Regions from separate parts of the Clostridium amazonense genome, predicted to be linked through region 2. Evidence: a T-box and tRNA genes for the amino acid it is inferred to sense, from the RefSeq annotation. Region 2 holds a T-box; the other holds one or more tRNA genes.
What was found. The T-box of region 2 lies ahead of metG (methionine--tRNA ligase). A T-box ahead of a tRNA ligase gene usually reads a tRNA of that ligase, here a tRNA-Met.
Positions count from the first base shown of each region.

Region 1: it has a tRNA-Met gene. The T-box ahead of metG (methionine--tRNA ligase) is inferred to sense a tRNA for this amino acid. The anticodon was not compared.

Region 1 is NZ_JBWKMH010000010.1:166,269-173,124, reverse strand. Features, by position in the region: gene AC07E4_RS05245 (histidine kinase N-terminal domain-containing protein) at 1-1,747, opposite strand, end outside; gene AC07E4_RS05240 (DUF3887 domain-containing protein) at 2,099-2,560, shown strand; gene AC07E4_RS05235 (hypothetical protein) at 2,644-2,946, opposite strand; tRNA gene AC07E4_RS05230 (tRNA-Met) at 3,505-3,580, shown strand; gene AC07E4_RS05225 (DEAD/DEAH box helicase) at 3,832-5,130, opposite strand; gene AC07E4_RS05220 (transposase) at 5,518-6,471, opposite strand; tRNA gene AC07E4_RS05215 (tRNA-Glu) at 6,590-6,664, opposite strand.
Region 2 is NZ_JBWKMH010000023.1:59,996-66,851, forward strand. Features, by position in the region: gene AC07E4_RS08530 (AraC family transcriptional regulator) at 37-924, shown strand; gene AC07E4_RS08535 (GNAT family N-acetyltransferase) at 1,100-1,657, shown strand; gene AC07E4_RS08540 (serine hydrolase domain-containing protein) at 1,702-3,093, shown strand; T-box leader at 3,161-3,423, shown strand; gene metG (methionine--tRNA ligase) at 3,479-5,101, shown strand; gene AC07E4_RS08550 (pyridoxamine 5'-phosphate oxidase family protein) at 5,152-5,595, opposite strand; gene AC07E4_RS08555 (ABC transporter ATP-binding protein) at 6,127-6,804, shown strand; gene AC07E4_RS08560 (FtsX-like permease family protein) at 6,782-6,856, shown strand, end outside.

The DNA of each region.
Region 1 (6,856 bases), on a different contig from region 2:
AATATAATGTGCTTCTTTTTATTCTTAAAATTTCAGCAGCTTTTGCTTTATTTCCATTAGTACTTTCCATGACATCTCTAATAAGTTCCATTTCTAAAGCCTTAACTCTTTCATCCAAGTTATAATAATCTATAACTGTATCTTCTTTAGATCTACCATAAAAATATTCTAATATATATTCTGGTATACTATTTACTGTTACCCTTTTATTATTTGATAACACTACCATTCTTTGAACAACATTTTTTAATTCTCTTATATTACCTTCCCATTTATAATTACACAATATATTATATATCTCTTCATCTATTGAACTTATTTCTATATTTTCTTTTTTCGAACTTTGATTTATAAAAATATCTATAAATTCTTTAATATCATCTTTCCTTTCTCTTAGTGAAGGTAATTCAATTTGAACAATTGCTAATCTATAAAACAAATCACTTCTAAATTCATTATTTTTTATTGCTTTTTTTAAATCTTTATTAGTTGCCGCTATAATTCTTGTATTGGTATGAATAATTTTTTCACTTCCCAATCTATGAATAACACCGTCTTGTAGCACTCTTAATAACTTACTTTGCATCCCTATAGGCATTTCTCCTATCTCATCTAAAAATAATGTACCATTATTTGCAAATTCAAACATACCCATTTTTCCTTTTTTCACAGCACCCGTGAATGCACCTTCTACATACCCAAACAATTCACTTTCTAATAAATTTTCTGGAATAGCACTACAATTTACAGCAACAAATTGCCCGCTCCTTCCACTAGCCTCATGTATGGATTTTGCAAAAACTTCTTTGCCTGTCCCACTTTCACCAGTTATTAAAACCGATGCTGTACTTGGTGCAACTTTTTGCGCTAATAATATAGAATCCATTATTTTTTTGCTTTTCCCAACTATATATGAAAAAGTATAATTATTAGAAAACTCCTTACTATAAGCCTTACTTAATGCCTCAACTTTTGCATTTGCATTTTCTAATTTTTCAGACAATGAAACCACTTCGGTAACATCTCTATCTGTTGACACTACAGCAATCATTTCATTTTGATTATTAAATATAGGTACAACACTTAAAATTACTGACTTCCCCCTCATAGGCTGGTGTTCAATATTTTCAATAGCTTTACCTTCTTTTAAAACTTTAGGTATAATTGGGTTGTTAAAATGCTTTCTAACACTTTCCCCAACTATATCTTCCGCCTTTAAACCATATAACTTCTCTGCACTTTTATTCCAATACATAACCTTACCCTTTGTGTCACATATACAAATGGCTTCATGAATATTGCTTAAAATATTATTCTGCAAAGTAAACATTTCATCTATTTTTAAATAAAAACTATCTCTTAAATTATTGCTTGTTAATACACCAATTACCTTATTATCTTCTACAACTGGTACACGTCCTATTTCTTTTTCAAGCATCATATCCCGAATATCTCTTGCATAATCATTAGGACTTACTGTTATTACATCTTTAGTGCAATAATTTATAATCTTTTCATTGAATATAGACTTATCTCCTTTTTTTGCAAAAATTCTTTCTACCTCTGCTAAATCATTACGTGTAAAAATTCCTTCTAATTTATTAACTTCATTTATAACTATTGTTTCATCCAAATTGTTTTTCACCATTAAATTACAAACGTACTTAACATTATCATGAGTAAAAACCTTTACAACATTTTTACTCATAATATCTTTAGCTTTATATAACAACTCTTCTAAATTCATATTTCCACCTTTTATCCATAAAAATATTTATAATTCTCTCCTAAATTATACCTAACACCAGTTATATATTCAATTATCCATAACTTTTATTAATTTCCTCTTAATTTGAATATCTTAACTGTCTTTATTGAATTATGTTCCAATTTTATTAAGGTAATATTTATTAAATTTTGTTATAATAAATTAAATAGTCTAATTTTTCTAATTCAAATTATATTTATTTATATATATTAGTAAATTTGACCATAATAAAAACACTTGTATTAATCTTATAATAGCTAATATAAATTTGTTAAATAATATAAAATATTAATTTATATAATATTTTAATAGAAATTAGAGGTGTATATAATGAAATTTATTAAAAAATCTATAATTATTCTTTCTACTTTTTTAATAACACTTTCACTTACTGCTTGTGGAGAAAAAGTGGATACAGAAGCATTACAAAACTATTCTAATGACATAGCTAGTAAGGTTATAACTGCTATGGATAAAAAAGATTATAACAAAATAGAATCCTACTTTAGCGATGAAATGAAAAAGACCTTTTCTAAGGAAACTTTTGATGAGCAAGCAACTTTAATTTCCAATACTCTTGGTGCTTACAAATCTCATGAATTCTTTAAAGGTGAAACTAAAGATGGATATGTTCGTGCATTATATAAAGCAAATTTTGCAAAAGAAAATAATGTTCTTATATCAGTAGTTTATAAAGAAAATGATGAAAATCATAAAGTAGAAGGCATTTTATATCAATCTAAAGGACTTCAAAAAGCAGCAAAAGAATTAAAAAAAGAAAATAAAAAATAAGAGTTTTTACTTAATATATCGTAAAATTAAAGTCCAGTAACATGTGTCACTGGACTTTAATTTACACTTTTTATTTACACTTTTTATTTACACTTTTTATTTATACCTTCATATAAATACTCTAGATACGAAACATCTTCACCCTCATTTTTTAACATGTCGATTCTTTTTCTAGCACCGTCTAAAGTTTCTCTTGCTTCATCATAATCTCTTGCTTTAATACAATTACTAGTATATTCTAAAAGATAATCTACTTTTAGCACTATTTTAGCCATATCTTCTCTATTCTCATTAACAAGTTTCAATACTAAATCATATACTTTGGGTGACAGATTATTCCTAACTGATTTTAAAAAATCATTATTTATACTATTCTTCTTAGCCATTTTTTCACGTCCTTATAAACTGTACTCATTTTTTTATTTTAAACATTACACTTTGAATTATACATTATATTATTAAATTACATAACCATATTTATTATCTACATAATCTAATAAATCCCCAAAAATTATCCACAGTATTTATATAAAAGTTATATTTATCATAAATACTGTGGATAATTTTTCTGAAAATGTGCACAAATTTATAAATTTAAAAAATTCTAATTATATTTTGAAATCTCATGCTGCATAAATCAATTCTAACTTCTTACTTTTATTACTGTTACATTTTCTTTCACAATTAAAGTTTATAGTCTTATCTTACTAAATTCAGTGTATTGGACATGATGCTAAAATGCCCAATAAAGTTAGAATATCTAAAAGTTGGTTTAAGAAAATAGTTTTTTAACAGTTATATACGCCTATATATTTCCCTAATATTTACAAATTATCTTTTTAAAAAATAAATATAATTTTATTTTTCTAAATACCATTGACTTATATATATAATACGACTATACTTACAACATAGCTTAAGGAAATCCCTTAAGAATTTAATATCGCGGGGTGGAGCAGTTGGTAGCTCGTCGGGCTCATAACCCGAAGGTCGTAGGTTCAAGTCCTGCTCCCGCAACCAAAAAAAGATTCTATAATTTATATAGAATCTTTTTTCATGCTTAAAAACACTAATTATTCATTTCAACAAACAAATTTATTTTTTCTTAACTAAAACTATTGTCATTTCTTCTTTTTTAATATACTTAGATAACCTAATTAAATACATTCCATTAATTTGTAAAGGTTGAAATTTGGTTTCAAATAATAATTAAAAAAATATAGCAATTCTCTATAACTAGAAATTTGCTATATTTTATTTATATAATTATTTTAATTATTGGATTTATTTTTTGATTTTCTTTTATGTGACCAATTGTTTCTTCCAATTCGTCCATTTTTGTTACTCTTGTTATTTTTACTATTATTATTGTGACTTCTTTCTGATTTATTTCTTTCTACTTTTGGAATTTCTCTAACTTCTTTAGGTAATTCCTCTGTGTATTTATGCGACTCTATAACTGGTATTGATTGTTTTATAACCTTCTCAATATCTCTAAGGTACTTTCTTTCTTCAGAATCACAAAATGAAAATGCAGCACCATTATGTCCAGCTCTTCCAGTACGTCCAATTCTATGAACATAAGTTTCTGGCACTTCTGGTAAGTCATAATTTATTACATATGATAAATCTTCAACATCAATTCCTCTAGCAGCTATATCCGTTGCAACTAACACTCTTATACTTCCATCTTTAAAACTATTTAATGCAATTTGTCTAGCATTTTGAGACTTATTACCATGTATAGCTAATGCTTCAATACCAGCCTTTGCAAGTTGTTTTGTTATATTATTAGCTCCATATTTTGTTCTTGAAAATACCAAAAGTGATTTTATTGACTCATCCTTAAGTATATCAATTAATAAATTTTTCTTATCTTTTTTTGCTACAAAATATACACCTTGTGAAATAGTATCTACTGTAGATGAAACTGGAGCAACTTCAACTTTAACTGGATCCTTTAAAATAGACTCTACTAAATTTCTTATTTCCTTTGGCATAGTTGCTGAAAATAACATGTTTTGTCTTTTATTTGGCATCTTAGTTATTATTCTTTTTACATCATGTATCATTCCCATATCAAGCATACGATCAGCTTCATCAAGAACAAAGTGTTTTACGTTATCCAACTTAATAAATTTTTGATTAATTAAATCTATAAGTCTTCCTGGTGTTGCAATTAATATATCAACACCTTCTTTTAATACTTTTACTTGTGGATTCTGAGATACCCCCCCAAAAATCACTGCACTCTTCACATTCGTGTATTTACTATACATCTCAAAACTTTCTCCAATTTGTATAGCTAATTCTCTAGTAGGTGCTAATATTAATGCCTTTATACTCTTCTTATTTGTATCTTTTTCTTGTGTTTCATTAATTATGTTCTGTAACACAGGAATTGCAAATGCTGCCGTCTTACCTGTTCCTGTTTGTGCACAACCTAATAAATCTAATCCTTTTAAACCTATTGGAATAGACTTTTCTTGTATCAATGTAGGTTCCTTATAACCTGCATCTTCCAATGCCCTTTTTATTGGTTCTATTATATTTAAATTTTCAAATAACATTTTTCTCCTTCGTAAGTAACTCATTTTAATATTTTGCTCTCTAATACGCAATTTGTTTATTCTTATCTTTTTTAATACGCTCATATCATAAAATATAATTATACCACACCAAAGCATACATTTAAAAATAACTTTACTTTCACTCAAATCCCCTTATAAAGGTGACAGTCATATTTATTCTATACTTTTTCAATTTTATTTTATGACTGTCAATTGTTTTGTCACTACTTATTGATGACCGTCACTTTTATTGATAGTTTTAATTAATTATTTTAGATATAATCATGGTTTTTAGACTAATTTTATACATAATATTGAGTTTTTTAATTGCTTGTCCACTTCCCATATAAAAATTTATATCATAGTGATTTTATCAAAAATTTTTTGTTATTTGTTTTCACTATAAAATTTTTCAATTATGTTTTTGTATTTATCTTCATGTAGTACTAAGTGAATGCCTTCGTTGCTTAGGGCATTTACTTCTTCTATGGACATGTCTTCTAATATGTGTCCAATTTCATATGTTGTTTTTTCTGTGTATATTCCTGTTAGTAGTATGAATAGTGCTTTTGGTGTTTTTACTCCATGATCTGCTTTGGTTAGGAATGAACTTCTTGTTATTCCTGTTTCTTTTTCTACGAAGTCTATTATTTGCTCTACATCAAAGTTTCTTTTTAGTATTTTTCTTGTTATTCCAAATTTCTTATCGTTTATTTTTATTTCTATTTTTCTGTTGTTGATTGTTAGTGTGGTTGATAGGTCGAGTTCTTTAAAGTGTGATACTTTTTGTATTAATGTGTGTTTGAATAGTTTTACATATGATTCCACTGCATATCTTGAGTTTATTGATAATATGCTTAGTATGAAGTCTGTGTCTAATATTCCAAATTCATCTTCATTTCCGAGGTAACAACGCATGCTTGAAAATCTGTATGTTTCAGGCATTTCACTATAGCCAAATATATCTTTTGGGTTAGCATGTATGTATAGTGATGCTTTTAGTAAGTATTCATCAGTGTTTATTAGTTCACTAAAAAATCTTTCTTTTAGTAGTGATCCGTTTGTGTCATATTTAGGGTTATAGTATTTTACATACCTAAGTCCTATACTTTTCATTATTGTACTAATTTCTTCGCCATTTGAGTCTATTATGAAGTGTGCATGGGTGTCCATTAAACAATATGCATAGATTTTAAATTGATATTTTATTTGACTTTCTCTTATTTTTTCCATCATCATTTCTTTATCTAATTCTGATGGAAATAATGGTTTTGATTTTGATTCATGGATTACTATGTGATATATTCCATTTAAATCTGTTACTCTTGCTTGACGTGACAAAACAATCGCTCCTTTTTTATATTTATACTTATTTATAAATATTGACAAAAGAGTTTTATTTAAACAGAAAACTTATCATATATAGAAAAAAGCTATTAACAAAACTTGTTAATAGCTTTGGTGACTCATAGGGGAATCGAACCCCTGTTACCACCGTGAGAGGGTGGTGTCTTAACCGCTTGACCAATGAGCCCTAAGAACATTTATAATTATACTCCTTAACTATTTTTATTTCAATATATTACATTTAATTCTTTTATTGGTTTTTCTAAATGTTCAGTTAATTTCTATTTGAATTTCCTATACATATTCCTATGACTTTTTATTTAAATCAGATAATTAAAATAAAAAGTCAAAATCCACTATAATAGATTTTGACTTTTTA
Region 2 (6,856 bases):
AATATAATTACCACGTGGGGATAGGTTGGTGATGATATGAATTATAATACAGTTGTATTAGAGAGTATTGAATATATTGAAAAAAATATAAAGTTTGATTTAACGCCAGATATGATAGCTAGAAAATGTGGATATTCAACATTTCATTTTTGCAGAATTTTTAATATTCACAAGGGAATCACATTAATGGAGTATGTTAAAAAAAGAAGACTTTCACTAGCAGCAATAGATTTATTTAGTGGAAAAAGAATAATTGATATTGCTATGGATTATGGATTTGACACACATAATGGATTTTCAAAAGCATTTAAGAAAGAGTATGGCTTTACGCCTACTCAATATTTAAAACGTATGAATGGATATTTTAAAGAAGAATCAACTATAAAAATTGGAGGTTATATTATGAATCCTATTATTTTAAAAAAGGCTGCATTTAAGGTGGTTGGATATGGAATAAAAACTAATGTTACTAATGGAAATTATACTAAAGATGTGGCATCATTTTGGGATAATTATGATGGAGAAAATTTAGAAAGCAAAATGTATAAAATTTTGAATCCACCTAAACATGGAGAAGTAGGATTGTGCATTCCATCAAATAAGGAAAATGGGGATGCAACCTATCTTTTAGGTGTCATTGTTGAAAATTTTAAAAATGTTACAGATGATATGATAACAGTAGAAGTACCAGAAGCAACTTATGCTGTATTTACAACTCCACCAGTAGACACAAGTGATGATTTGGAGCAAGAAAATTTTGCTGAAATTATAAAACAAACTTGGAAATATATATTTGAAGAGTGGTTTAAAGATAGCGGATATGAGCTTGATGAAAGTAAAATGGATTTTGAGTTTTATGATGAAAGATGTCATGGAAGAAAGGACACTGTAATGGAAATATATGTGCCTGTGATAAAAAAATAAAATAATATATTTAAAAAAGCACTTTAAAAGTGCTTTTTTTATCTTACAACATTAGAAAATGAAGTGTATAATTAAGATATTTAAAATTAGAATGTAGCAATTAAAGAAAATTCATATAAAGGATGTAAAATTTAAAGATAAAAATGTTTAATCTAAAACGAGGAGAAAGAAAAATATGATAAATAGACAATTCAATCAATTTCCAGTATTGGATAGTGAAAGATTAACTTTAAGAAAAATAGAATTTGAAGATGAAATTCAGTTATATAAATTATTAAGTGATGAAGATGTAGCAAGATTTGATTATTTTTATCCTGTTAAATCCCATGAACAAGTAATTAAATTTATTGAAAGATATAATGAAGAGTTATATGAAAATGAAGAAATTACATGGGGAATAATATTAAAAGAAAATAATAAGTTAATTGGTATATGTTGTTTAGGGGATTTTGAAGAAGGTGCTAGAAGAAGTGAAGTTGGATACAGTATCATTCAAGATTATTGGGGAAATGGTTATGCAACTGAAGCTGTTAAAACATTAATTAAATTTGGATTTAACTACATGAATTTAAATAGAATTGAGGCAATTATAACACCAGGAAATGATGCTTCAGTTAGAGTATTAGAAAAATTAAACTTCACAAAAGAAGGATTAGTAAGAGAAAGAGACTTAATAAAAGGGAAGTTAGAAGATGGAATAATAATGTCTATATTAAAAAGAGAATATTTATAAAATATAGGTATAGTAAGTAAAAAACTCATGGGGAAGGGGATTTTATGTTAAATAATAATAAAATAGAAAGCTTTGAAAACAATATATTATATAAAGGTCATTTAGAAAACGAAAAGTACAACAAAACAACTATTTTTGATAGAATGAAATATTACAGAACTTCAGCACTAAGTATAGCTTTTATTAAAGATTATAAATTAGAATTTTCAAAAGCATATGGTACTAAAAAAAGAAATAGTGATGAGAAAATAGATGAAAATACTTTATTTCAAGCAGCATCTATAAGTAAGGCAGTTTTTTCAGTTGCAGTTATGAGGTTAGTTGAAAGAAAAGTTTTAAGTTTAGATGAAGATGTAAATAATTACTTAACTTCATGGAAAGTACCTAAAAATGGTAATTGGCAACCTAAGATAACATTAAGACAAATTTTAACTCACACAGCTGGAACAACAGTACAAGGATTTGAAGGATATAATTTAAATGATGAAATCCCAACAACTATACAAGTATTAAATGGAGAATATCCAGCAAATTCAGAAGCTGTAATAGTAGATACTATACCAGGATTAAGTCATAGATATTCAGGAGGAGGATTCACTATTGCACAACAAGTGTTAGTAGATGTTTTAAAAAAGCCTTTTCCAATTATTATGAAACAATTAGTTTTAGATGATTTGAATATGAATAATAGTACTTATGAACAACCAATATCTGTAGACTATATAAATAATATATCATGTGGTTATGGATATACTGGTGAGGAAGTTGAAGGTATGTATTATGTATATCCTGAAATGGCAGCAGCAGGACTTTGGACAACACCTTCTGATTTATGTAAATTAGGGTTAGAAATACAAAATATTTTAAATGGCAAGAAAGATGGCATATTAAAACTTGAATCAGTAAATGAAATGTTAAGAAAACATTGTGATATAGAGGGGAAAATAGTTAGAGGAATTGGATTTGCTTTAGTTGAAGATGAAAATAGAAAAAATTCAAAATTTTTACATAGTGGAGAAAACTATGGATTTGAAAGTGAATTTGTGTTTTATAATGAAGGTGGAAATGGCTTTGTGATTATGATTAATTCAAATCAGGAAAAATTATTACAAGAAGTATCAGAAACACTAGAAAAAGTATATGAACTGGAAGGTAGTAGCAAAGAGCAAATTGAAATAGAAAATAGAAGTATAGATAATTATAGTGGTCAATACATCAATAAACAAAAAACTAAAATATATGTAAAAGATGAATTAGAAAAACTATATATTCAGGTTGAAAATCAAGAAGCCATAGAGTTTAAAAGAAAAACTAAAAATACTTTTATATCAGAAGAAGTTAATACGAAAGTAGAACTTAACATTGATAAAGGTGGAGAAAAATATATAATTTTACAGCAAAACGAAGAAGAAAATAAATATGAAAAGATAGATTAAAAAGTTTATTAATATTTTAAATTTTTAAAATACATTGACAAATAAATTTTAATCTGTATTATAATATATAAATGCAATGAAAAGGAAAGTAATTTTAAGAATACTTTTACAGAGAGCTTTTAGTGGTGAGAAGAAGCAAAGGATATTAAAATGAAAATGGCCTTGGAGCGGTGCACCGAAATTTTTTATGAATTAAGGCTGCAACGGGTTCACCCGTTATAGTGATAGAGTATAATCATTAATATAATTAATGACGTACTTGAGAAGGTGTATACTGTGAAGTATACATAAAATAGGATGGTAACACGAAGGTTAACTCTCGTTCCTAAGATTAATTTCTTAGGTCGGGAGTTTTTTTATTTGCAAAATTAAAGGAGGAATAAATATGAATATTTTTATTGGAGGAGCATGGCCTTATGCTAATGGATCGCTACACATAGGTCATATAGCAGCATTATTACCAGGAGATGTGATTGCACGCTATTATAGATTAAAGAAAGATAATGTTTTATATGTTTCAGGTAGTGATTGTCATGGAACACCTATATCTATTAGAGCTAAGAAAGAGGGAGTAGAAGCTAAAGATATTGCAAATAAATATCATAGTGAGTTTAAAAAGTGCTTTGAAAAACTAAATTTTTCTTATGATTATTACACAAGAACAGACGATGAATTTCATAAAACTGAAGTACAAAAAATAATTAATTTATTGTATGAAAAAGGATTAATTTATGAAAAGGAAGTTGAGCAAATTTATTGTGAGAATTGTAAAGAATTTTTGCCAGACAGATATGTAGAAGGAAAATGTCCAAAGTGTAGTTCTATAGCAAGAGGGGATCAGTGTGATAATTGTGGAGCATTATTAGAACCACTTGAATTATCAGAAAGAAAATGTAAACTTTGTGGAGAACAACCAACAATAAGGAAAAATAAACAGTTATATTTTGCATTATCAAAGTTTGAAAATATTATAAGAAATAACATGGAGAAATCAAAAGAGTATTGGAAAGTTAATAGTGTAAACAATACAGAAAGATATTTAAAAGAAGGATTATGTGATAGGGCAATATCAAGAGACTTATCATTAGGAGTGGATATTCCAATTAAAGGATTTGAAAACAAGAAGGTGTATGTTTGGATAGATGCTGTTTTAGGATACTTAACTGCTAGCAAGAAATGGTCTATAGAAAATAATAAACAATATAAAGAGTTTTGGAATGAAAAGACCATTTCATATTATATTCATGGAAAAGATAATATACCATTTCATACTATAATATTGCCAGCATTAATAAGTGGAATTGGATATAGAAAATTACCAGAGAGAATAATATCTAGTGAATATGTCACTTTAGAAGGTAAAAAAATATCTACAAGTAATAATTATGCAGTATGGATAACAGATATAGTAGAAAAATATAATAGTGATTCCTTAAGATACTTCTTTATAATAAATGGCCCAGAAAAAAGAGATACAGATTTTTCATGGAGAGAATACGTTAATAGTAATAATGGAGAGTTACTAGGTGCTTATGGAAATTTAGTAAATAGAACATTGGTGTTTATAAAAAAATACTTTGATAATATTGTACCAAATGGAACTATAGATGAAAATATAAAAGGTAATATTAAAGATTTATATGAGAATATTGGAAAAAATATTGAGTTTGGAAACTTAAAAAATGCACTTGAAGATATATTTAATTTTATAAGAAATATGAATAAATATTTTGATGAAAATCAGCCATGGAAAACTATACAATTAGATATAAATAAATGTAAGAATACCATATATAATTTGATATATACAATAGTTAATTTAGCTAATTTATTGATACCATTTTTACCAAAATCATCATATAAAATTATGAATTGGTTAGGAATAGAGAATAATACTTGGAATAGTATTGAAATTCAAAATGGTATTTTAATAGGAGATTTTGAAATATTGTTTGAAAGACTCGATAAAAAAGTAATAGATGATGAGAAAAATAAATTATTTAAATAAAAATATAAAGGAGCAATACATTAAAATTTGCTCCTTTTAATAGTTTAAATTTAATATGCTCTACCAGTTACTTCATAAACATCTACTTTTATATAATCTAATTTATTTATAGCACATTCATCAAAGTAACAATTGTTAGTGCCATATTTTTCTTTGAATTTATTTAATATATAAGTTTTTTCAGAAGAGTTTTTGATAATGGTAGCATTACCGTTGGCAACAATAGAGTTATAAACTTCGTTACAACATTTCTTATAGCATTTATTTATAGAAACACATACAATTCCTGTATCTTTCATGTTATCCATTTTTTCACCATTATTTCCACTTATAAAATAGAAAGTTAATTTACTATTTTTATAATCAAATGCATACCACATTGGAACAATTTCAAGGTTATTTAAGCTCATTGTACCTAAATTACAAATCTTTTGAGATTTTAAAACACATAAAATTTTACTCATTGAAAGGGGTGTGTACTTACATATGTCCATATTACAATACTCTCCCACACAAAAAATTTAACCTAATATTTATTAAGTTATACTTTATTTTATGAAAAATGAAATATAATGTTTCTATTTGAATATTTTAAAACTTTATTTTTTCTTTATATTTTAAGCATTATTTCTAGAGATTTGGAATTTAAAATTGTAAATATAGGGTTTCAAATTGAAAAATGAAATTGTTCGTATTCTAATTGAGAAAGATTAATTCAAAGTATAGTACAAAAATTAGCAATGAAGGATAAAACTGAAGTCTCAGTTTATTTGAATCAATTTTTATGATGATTTGCTAAGTAAATTAATTGAAAATAATATAAAAACGTAGTTTTTAGGTATTTCCATTTATAAATATTAAGAACAAAGTGAATAATATTAACCATCATTGTTAATAGTTAACTGTTAATTGGTTCCAAACATGATAATAGAATAAACTGTAAGATTAATAGTATTTTTTGATAAAGATATTATTTTAAATTTCGAATTTGGAACCCTATATAATTTAAATTAGGATGTGAAGAAATGATAAGTGTAAAAAATTTATGTAAAGATTTTTATTTTGAAGATAAAAGTCAAAGTGTATTAAAAAATGTTAGTTTAGAAGTTGGCGGTAATGATTTTATAACTATTATGGGTCCATCTGGTGGAGGAAAGTCAACATTATTACAAATACTTGGCTTACTTACAAAGCCAAGTAGTGGAGAGTTTTATTATGATGATAATGAAATTAATTTTAAAAATGAGAAATTATTAAATTTATATAGAAGAAATAATATAGGTTTAATTTTTCAAAATCATAATCTAATATCTTGTTTGTCACCAGTTGAAAATTTAATAATAGCTATGAATACAAAAGAAAGTTATAAGGAAAAAAGTATAAAAGCAAAAGAATTACTAGATAAAGTAGGGCTTTCAAAGAAATATAATGCAAATATTTCATCATTATCTGGTGGAGAAGCACAAAGGGTTTCTATAGTTAGAGCATTAGTTAATAGTCCAAAGGTAATATTATGTGATGAGCCAACAGGAGCATTAGATTCAACTAATAGTAAAAAAATAATGGATTTATTAATAAATATAAAAAATGAGACAAAGTGTACACTTATTATAGTTACTCATGATGAAGAAATTGGAAGGCTAGGAGAAAGAAGAATTTATTTGAAAGATGGTGAGATATGTGAAGTGGATAGAAATATTTAAATTATATAATACAAAGAAAATCAAGAAGGAAAAAGTACTTTACATATTTACT